One region of the Mucilaginibacter lutimaris genome, then DNA from elsewhere that is predicted to be linked to it. Evidence: riboswitches for the same ligand, from Rfam matches in the RefSeq annotation. Region 1 holds a riboswitch; each other region holds the start of a gene.
What was found. A riboswitch is a leader RNA that binds a small molecule or an ion and turns the genes downstream of it on or off. The one in region 1 is predicted to bind S-adenosylmethionine.

Region 1 (2,201 bases):
AGTCCCTGCAATTTTTTGCCGGATTCCAGTTCGAACGTGCCGGTATAGGTAAAACTTTGTGTGCTCATTTGTTACTCTTCGTTATTTTGGGGACGGCAGGCTAAAACAACCGCCCCCTCATAACATCACTTAAAAACTAAAAAAACTAAAAAACTCTTATGCCAATTCCAGCCGGCCAATCTTAGCGAAGGCCTGTTCAAAATCAGCTTTAATATCATCTATATGCTCAATACCAACAGATACACGCAGCACGCCCGGCAATACCCCGGCAGAGATCTGTTCGATGTCTGACAGTTGCTGATGCGTAGTAGCTGATGGTTGTATAATTAACGTTTTGGCATCGCCTACGTTGGCTAAATGGCTTACCAGTTGAAGGTTGTCTATAAGGTTGTTTGCCAATTGTTTATCACCTTTTATTTTGAATGATAACACCGCGCCAAAACCATTCTTTAAATATTTTTTTGCGAGGGAATGGTAAGCCGATGATTCAAGCCCCGGATAATTTACCGATTCTACCTGCGGGTGCTTTTCCAGCCATTTGGCCAGCTCAAGCGCGTTATCTACATGGCGTTGCACCCGTAGCGAAAGTGTTTCCAGCCCCTGTATATTTAACCAGGAATTGAATGGTGATTGCGAAGGGCCGAAATCCCGTAACCCTTCAACCCGTGCACGGATGATAAAGTTGATGTTCCCAAATGGGCCGTTCACACCAAATACATCGTTAAATATTAAACCATGATAACCTTCGCTTGGCTCTGTAAACTGCGGGAATTTACCATTACCCCAATCGTAGGTACCACCATCTATTATAGCACCGCCAATGCTGGTGCCATGGCCATTGATCCATTTGGTAGTAGATTCAACCACTATGTGCGCGCCATGTTGTAACGGGCGGAAAAGGTAGCCGCCTGCTGCGAAAGTGTTATCAACAAATAACGGCAGATCGTGCTTTTTAGCTAACGCAGCAAGCTTTTCAAAGTCGGGGATGTTGAAACCCGGGTTCCCAATGGTTTCGGTATATATGGCCTTCGTTTTATCGTCGATGTGTTTTTCGATGTTCTCAGCAGTATCGTCCTCGGCAAAACGCACCTCAATACCCAAGCGCTTAAAGGCTACTTTGAATTGGTTGTAAGTACCGCCGTACAAAAAAGGAGAGGTAACAAAGTTATCGCCTGCCTGTAAGATATTGTTTAAAGCGATGAACTGCGCAGCCTGGCCCGATGAAGTTGCCAAAGCTGCAATACCACCTTCAAGAGCAGCTATGCGCTTTTCAAAAACATCGGTAGTAGGGTTCATTAACCGGGTGTATATATTACCGAACTCTTTTAAGGCAAACAAATTAGCGCCATGCTCAGCACTGTTAAAAACGTATGAGGTAGTTTGGAATAATGGCACAGCACGCGCGCCTGTGGTTGCATCAACTTCCTGGCCGGCATGCAGTTGCAGTGTTTCGAATTTTAAGTTAGACATATTCTGTAGATTAAGGATATTTAATTAGAAAGATTTAAGGGTTACGACAGGATAGAACTATCCTATTCAGCAGATCACGTATTTTTCAGGAAACAGAAAAGGGGACGTGTTACCGAATCAACAGCAGCAGCAACACATGCAAATACAGCCATGAGATTGGTTGTATACTAAAGAGGTAGCCGTTTGGGCCTGCAAGGTGTTTTGTTGTACGTAAGTTAAACTTTTCATGATTAAAAATTTATATCCCCCGGTTAACTATTCTCCGGGACAGGAATTGGCACCTTCTACACCTTGTAGGGTTGCCAGCGGTTCTCTGAGCCTGATCTCTCGCCGCTTCTTTATAAACCAAAATCCGTGTGAGGGAAAATTGATCGTGTGGTATCGCTACCAAATAATGTTTCAAATATAGGGCAAAGGATATTTACAATCCAAATTAAATTTTTAATAAATTATAATATTGACGTAAAACACCGGTATTTTTTAATTTATTTCTTACCGCATCGCCTGCTCCATATCGGCGATCAGATCATCAATATGCTCTAATCCAACAGATACCCTTAATAGGTTAAAAGGTGTCTTTGTATCCGGACCTTCCACACTGGCGCGGTGTTCTATCAAACTTTCTACGCCGCCAAGGCTGGTGGCCTGTGTAAATACTTTAAGCGAATTAATTACCTTTTTAGCCTGCGCCTCGCCGCCTTTTAAGGTGAACGACATCATGGCGCCCGGTA
Region 2 (2,201 bases), on a different contig from region 1:
AACTGTTGTTGGGCAGCTTTCTGTTTGTTGCTTGATGTAAACTGGTTTCTCTCTCTGAAAGCCTTAAGGTCTTCCATTAATAAGTTTTTTAATTCGTTATCAAAACGGGTAACTAATTTACTTGTTGCAGGTTTGTATTCAGCTTTCATAGGTTAATGTTTAAAGTTGTGAGTATGCAGTTGTTAATTATGCAGCGTTGCGGGTTGCGGTTTTTGATTTAAGCGCTTTTAGGTCGCTCATCAAAATGTTCATTAACTCTCTGTCGAAACGGTTAACTAATTTGCTGGTTGCTGGTTTTTGGTAAGTTTTCATAGTCCAATATTTAAAATTTTCAGTTTTTAGTTTGCTCTTTGTCTTCGTTGTTTTGGTTTTCGCTAAGGTTATCATGTCGGCGTTTCGCTTCTTTGTATTGCCTTGCTATTTGCTCTTCATCTCTCGCGTCGGATGTTTTCTCGGGAGCTTGAGGGTTTTCCCACTCTTTCTCCCCATCCTTGGTTTCAGTTATTTCGTCGATCATAATATCTCCGTTTGATAAGTACTATTCCAAACTAATGCCAAACTTTTCATTCCGACCAGAAAAAATGACACGCAACCATATTTATTTTTACATTAAAACTTAAAAGGTTTAAAAACAGCCGTTTTGAACCAAAAAATAAAATAGTATAAAGCAAAGGGTGTATGCAAAATGAGTACATGTTGTTGTAAAGAATAGTCAACAGAAAGGTTATCGGTTGTATAAAGTGTTCGTTTTTGAACAATAGGCCGTTCGGTTGGAGGGCGACTGATGAAAGAAAATAGTAACTTTCAAATTATTTTTAAATAAATTCTATTAAAGCTATAGACATTATAGGATATTATATATATTTGCATCATTAAATAGTTCTTTTAATAACTTATCCAGAAAGACAGAGGGAAAGGCCCTATGACGTCTTAGCAACCTGTACCGCTTCAAAGCGCGTAAAAGGTGCTAACTCCTGCTCCACTTATTGGGGAGAAAGATAAGATGACCACACATTAAAGTTAAATAGCTTTATCCTTTGTGTCCTCTTTTTTTGAGATAAGTTACTAAAGAAACATTGGTAACATTTAAAAACAGACACATAATGAGAATTTATTTAGATAACGCAGCCACCACCCAACTGGATAACGAGGTATTTAAAGCCATCACCCCTTATTTATTAGAATACTATGGCAACCCGTCATCGCATCATGAGCACGGCCGCGAGGTAAAAAAGGCCATTGAAGGGGCGCGCTCCACTATTGCCGGCCTGCTTAATGCTACGCCGGGCGAGATCATATTTACCAGTGGCGGCACCGAGGCAGATAATACCGCTATCTTGTCAAGCGTTCGCTCGCATCAAATAAAACACGTTATCACAACCCCTTTCGAGCATCATGCGGTGCTGCATACCTTAGAAGCGCTCAAAACTAAGGGCGAAATACAACTAAGTTTTATAAACACCGATAGCCACGGCAACCTGGATATTAACCACCTGGATGCTTTGCTTAAAACCAACGGCCGTTCGCTGGTATCTGTAATGCATGCCAATAACGAAATAGGTAATTTAAACGATATTGAATTGATAGGTGAGGTCTGTAAAAGCAGGGGCGCTCTTTTCCACTCAGATACGGTACAAACCATGGGGCATTACAGGCACGACCTGTCTAAACTAAACACGGATTTTATAGCAGCATCGGCACATAAATTTCACGGGCCAAAAGGCGTGGGCTTTATATATTGCCGCAATGGTGTACAGTTATCCCAACTATTGCACGGCGGCTCGCAGGAGCGTAAGCTACGCGCCGGTACCGAGAATATCCACGGAATAATAGGCCTGGCTAAAGCTTTAGAGATTGCCTACCGCAATATTGATGAACACCGGGTTTATATTCAAAATTTAAAAAACAGGATGATCGCTAAACTGCGGGAGCAGATAGGGGATGTTTATTTTAATGGTAATTCGGCCATTGCAGATAAAAGCTTATATACCGTATTAAGCGCAAGCCTGCCCGTTAACCATGCAACCGGCGATCTGCTGGCGTATCTGGATCAGAATAATATCTCCGTATCGGGCGGCAGCGCATGTTCAACCGGTTCGGCATCGCACGTGCTGAAGGCAATTGGCGCAGATGGGTCAAGAAACACGATCAGGTTCTCGTTCAGTAAATTTAACACCGCCCAGGAAATAGATCATACTGTA
Region 3 (2,201 bases), on a different contig from region 1:
TGATGGTATCTTTCAGATAATGAAAATCGAGTTTAGGCCAGTTGTGGGTAGAGTTGCTCATAATGTAAATATACAAGCTGGGAACGGGATTGTGTATAAATCGCTCTTCAATAGTTTACTCACCCCGACTACGCTTCGCTGGTCGACCCTCTCTGCTTCGCAAAGAGGGTGTGTAAATTTATTTTCCTCCACCCTCTTTCCGCGTAGCGGAGAGAGGGTGGCGCGCGAAGCGTCGCGGGGTGAGTCCATACGGAATAAATAAAAAAGGCGATGAGCTCCTCAGCCCACCGCCCAGTCATTATTAGTCAGTCAGTTTAGACGTCGCGGGTAGATTCGAACTACCGTTAAAGGTTTTGCAGACCCACACCTATCCTCTCGGCCACGCGACTTTGATTCTTATAGCCTATTTATTGGGCTGTGGTGTCGTCCTTAAATAAGGCTTCACCTCGGTAAACCCTTTAGGGAATTTAGCCGGAATATCTTCTGTTTTAATAGATGGCAGCACTACCACATCCTCACCGTCTTTCCAATCGGCAGGGGTTGCTACACTGTGGTAGGCGGTTAGTTGCAGGCTGTCTATCACCCTCAGTATTTCCTGAAAGTTCCTTCCGGTTGATGCCGGGTAGCTGATGATAAGTTTTATCTTTTTATCCGGCCCAATGATGAACAGCGAACGAACGGTAGCTACCAATGATGCATTCGGGTGGATCATGTCGTAGGCCTCAGATATTTTGCGGTCCTCGTCGCCTATTATCGGGAATGTTACCTCAACGTTTTGTGTTTCGTTGATGTCATTTATCCAGCCCTTATGAGATTCGGCACTGTCGGTACTTAGGGCTATAACCTTAACATTGCGTTTCTCAAACTCATCTTTTAATGAGGCGGTTTTACCAAGCTCGGTAGTACAAACCGGTGTATAATCTGCCGGGTGCGAGAATAGCACACCCCAGCTATCGCCCAGGTATTCGTAAAAATCAATTTCGCCCTGCGATGTCTGGGCCTTAAAATTTGGGGCGTCGTCGCCAAGTCTTAAACTCATGATATTGGTTTTTAATATTGTTAAGCCCCCTCTAAATCTCCCCCGAAAGGGGAGACTTTTTAAGCCCTCTCCTTCGGAGAGGGTTTGGGTGAGGCTCCATAAAGCTATACATTTCAATTTTGTTTCGGTAATTTATCCGGAAAAGCGATTAAGAGAGAGGCCTTCAAGGTGAAAACAGAACGCTTCATGAGCATTCGGTTTTTATTAAATCAGCTTATCTGTCTCCGCTAAGCAGCGAAGCAGGAATTAGCACCTTTTACAAGCCTTAAAGCTGTACAGGTTGCTAAGACATCATAGGGCCCTTCCCTCTGTCTTTCTGGATAAGTATGTTTAAAGAACGATTACATCACAAAAGTACATATTAAATCTATAATTCCTATAGACTTAATATTTATTATTTAAAATATTCTTTAAATAATTGAATTTCAATGAGAAAATTTTGTATTACAATATTATGCAAGCTTTAATCAATCCTTACATGTAGCGATGGGTATAAAACCCATCGCTACATGATCATTACTTCCCGTTAAGCTTCTTTATCAGCTCCACTTCTTCGGGCTTGTAAGGTGTACCGTCCTTACGGAAGATATCATGGAACCATTCCTTAGGTTCGCTACCATCAGGTATAGGATTATCCCAGGCAAAGATGGTATTGGTTTTACCCATTACAAAGCCCCAGTTAAGTGCGCCTACGTTTTCTTTTTTTAGCATTGGCATTACGTTGGCAAACTTGCTGCCTCGGGTGCGTGCCATATATTCGGTACAAATCAATGGCTTGCCATGGCTTTTTAGTAATTGTATGGTTTTAAGATGCGATGCTTCGTCGGTATAATCATGATAAGTCACAATATCGGAGTTTAAGGCCTGGTAGGCATTTAACTTTTCAAAACTCCAGTCCCAAAGGCCTGCAGAAATTGGCTGGTCGGGGTTTACTGCGCGCGCCCAGGTAAACACTTTTACAAGTAAGCCCATAGATGCGTCCTTTTTGTTAGAGTTGCCCGGTTCGTTATATAAATCCCAAAGCAGTATGCGTTTATCGTGCTTAAAGGCGGTTAGTACATCAGTAACGTAGGCTTGCAGCATTGCAGTTTCGCCCGCGTTGTTTAGGCGGTTACCGGGATCCTGCAGCCAGCCAGAGTTGTGCACACCCACTTTAGGCGCA
Region 4 (2,201 bases), 1.6 Mb from region 1:
CTATCCTTATCATGCTGTTAATTGGCGGTATCATCGCCACCGTGTTAAACTTATTCATCTTCCACAGCGGAAGTTTTAGTTTATTAATTAGCTACGTATTGGTGGCAGTATTTGTAGGCCTTACCGCCTACGATGTGCAGAAATTAAAACGCATTGGTGCAGGCTTAGAGTACGGTAGCGCCGAAGGTAAAAAGACTGCTATAATGGGCGCTTTAACCCTTTATCTTGATTTTATTAACCTGTTCCTTTTATTGCTGCGCATATTTGGCGGTAACAGGAGATAATAGGTTTAAACCATATTGAAGAGCCGCCTGCAATAACAGGCGGCTTTTTTTTTTTAAAGAGTTTACTTACACGGTCATTGCTTCGCTCGACCCCTCTTTTCGCTTCGCGGAAAGAGGGGTCCAAAATAATCCCCGCTTTGCGCAACAGAGAGGGGCAGGGGGTGAGTTAATCGTTAAAGATTTTGGCTAAAGCCAGTTTTGCTTGTTTGCCATCCGTCTCATTTATGGGACGGCAATGAATTTGCAGTTAGCTTGATTAAATGTTTTATCTTGTAAAAATTGAAACACGGCAAAAATCATTGCCGTTGGCTTCAGCCAACGGATAGCAGGCAATTGCGTGTAATTTATACGCTTGCACTTTACAACATTATTATTCATCTTTGCATTGCTTATGGAGAAAGACGGAGGGATTAGACCCTGCGATGTCTTAGCAACCTGTTACTTAACAAGGTGCTACATTCTACTCAAACCAAATGAATGGCTTGAGACAGATAAGTGAAAGTCAATTCAACACCCGACTTTTCGAGTAAGCTGAGTTTTGAGATTTCATAGATAGTTTTTTGATTACACCGATTTCGGTTGCGATCATTTTTAATCGGTGCAATCATCAAAAAAAAATCGGTGCAATCATAAACATGGATATTAGAAAAGAACTACAAAAACGCATATTGGTTATTGACGGTGCTATGGGTACCATGATCCAAAGGTACGAACTTGGTGAGGAGGACTTTCGCGGGGAGCGTTTTCGTGATCATCCGTCGGACCTTAAAGGCAATAACGACCTGCTAAATATAACCCGCCCGGATGTGATCAAGGCTATTCACGCCGAATATCTGGACGCCGGTGCGGATATCATAGAGACCAATACCTTTAGTACACAAAAAATATCACTGGCCGATTATCACCTCGAAGAACTTGATTACGAATTAAGTTACGAAGGCGCGCGCATTGCCCGTGAAGTGGCCGACGAATACACTAAAAAAGATCCGTCGAAACCACGCTTTGTGGCTGGCGCCGTTGGCCCTACAAACCGCACGGCTTCTTTATCGCCGGATGTGAACGACCCCGGTTACCGCGCCGTTACGTTTGATGACCTCGCGCAGGCTTACTATGAGCAGGTGCGTGGTTTGGTGGATGGCGGCTCGGACGTGTTGCTGGTCGAAACCATATTTGACACATTGAACGCCAAAGCAGCGCTGTTTGCCATACAACGATATAAAGACGAGTGTAAAGCCGCAGGTAAAGATTACCCTGCGTTCCGTGAGACAGGGGGGATTATGATCTCCGGTACCATTACCGATGCATCGGGTCGTACCCTTTCCGGGCAAACGGTAGAGGCTTTCTGGAACTCTATCAGTCACGCAAACCTGTTATCGGTAGGGTTGAACTGCGCTTTGGGCGCTAAAGAAATGAGGCCCCATTTAGAGGAGCTTTCTGCAAAGGCAGGTGTATTTATCTCGGCTTATCCTAACGCCGGTTTGCCGAATGAATTTGGCGCTTATGATGAAACACCGCACGAAACCGCCCACCAGGTGGATGATTTTATAAAAGCCGGGCTTGTAAATATTGTAGGTGGTTGTTGTGGCACCACGCCCGACCACATTAAATGCATTGCCGAAAAGGCTGCAAAATATCCGCCAAGACAAATTCCTCAAATAGAGCCTTATTTAAGATTAAGCGGACTGGAAGCAGTAACCCTTACTCCCGAAACAAACTTTGTAAACATAGGCGAGCGTACCAATATCACCGGGTCGCCCAAATTCTCCAAACTCATCTTGGCCGAAGATTACGAGGCTGCCCTTACTGTTGCCCTGCAGCAGGTAGAAGGCGGCGCGCAAGTCATAGACATTAACATGGATGAGGGGATGATAGACTCGGAAGCGGTGATGGTGAAATTCCTGAATCTGGTTGCCAGCG

Region 2: it holds a riboswitch for S-adenosylmethionine, as region 1 does, so the genes downstream of both, ACFQZI_RS11900 (cysteine desulfurase family protein) here and ACFQZI_RS08580 (O-acetylhomoserine aminocarboxypropyltransferase/cysteine synthase family protein) in region 1, are expected to answer to the same signal.
Region 3: it holds a riboswitch for S-adenosylmethionine, as region 1 does, so the genes downstream of both, ACFQZI_RS09870 (peroxiredoxin) here and ACFQZI_RS08580 (O-acetylhomoserine aminocarboxypropyltransferase/cysteine synthase family protein) in region 1, are expected to answer to the same signal.
Region 4: it holds a riboswitch for S-adenosylmethionine, as region 1 does, so the genes downstream of both, metH (methionine synthase) here and ACFQZI_RS08580 (O-acetylhomoserine aminocarboxypropyltransferase/cysteine synthase family protein) in region 1, are expected to answer to the same signal.

Annotation. Positions count from the first base shown of each region.
Region 1 is NZ_JBHTIA010000003.1:1,709,986-1,712,186, forward strand. Features, by position in the region: gene ACFQZI_RS08575 (homoserine O-acetyltransferase family protein) at 1-68, opposite strand, end outside; gene ACFQZI_RS08580 (O-acetylhomoserine aminocarboxypropyltransferase/cysteine synthase family protein) at 157-1,470, opposite strand; SAM riboswitch class I at 1,706-1,817, opposite strand; gene ACFQZI_RS08585 (trans-sulfuration enzyme family protein) at 1,963-2,201, opposite strand, start outside.
Region 2 is NZ_JBHTIA010000008.1:90,304-92,504, forward strand. Features, by position in the region: gene ACFQZI_RS11885 (hypothetical protein) at 1-149, opposite strand, end outside; gene ACFQZI_RS11890 (hypothetical protein) at 187-312, opposite strand; gene ACFQZI_RS11895 (hypothetical protein) at 332-517, opposite strand; SAM riboswitch class I at 891-1,005, shown strand; gene ACFQZI_RS11900 (cysteine desulfurase family protein) at 1,104-2,201, shown strand, end outside.
Region 3 is NZ_JBHTIA010000005.1:39,696-41,896, reverse strand. Features, by position in the region: gene ACFQZI_RS09880 (DUF5996 family protein) at 1-61, opposite strand, end outside; tRNA gene ACFQZI_RS09875 (tRNA-Cys) at 319-389, opposite strand; gene ACFQZI_RS09870 (peroxiredoxin) at 404-1,039, opposite strand; SAM riboswitch class I at 1,251-1,366, opposite strand; gene ACFQZI_RS09865 (1,4-beta-xylanase) at 1,556-2,201, opposite strand, start outside.
Region 4 is NZ_JBHTIA010000003.1:91,405-93,605, forward strand. Features, by position in the region: gene ACFQZI_RS01185 (Bax inhibitor-1/YccA family protein) at 1-284, shown strand, start outside; SAM riboswitch class I at 671-782, shown strand; gene metH (methionine synthase) at 920-2,201, shown strand, end outside.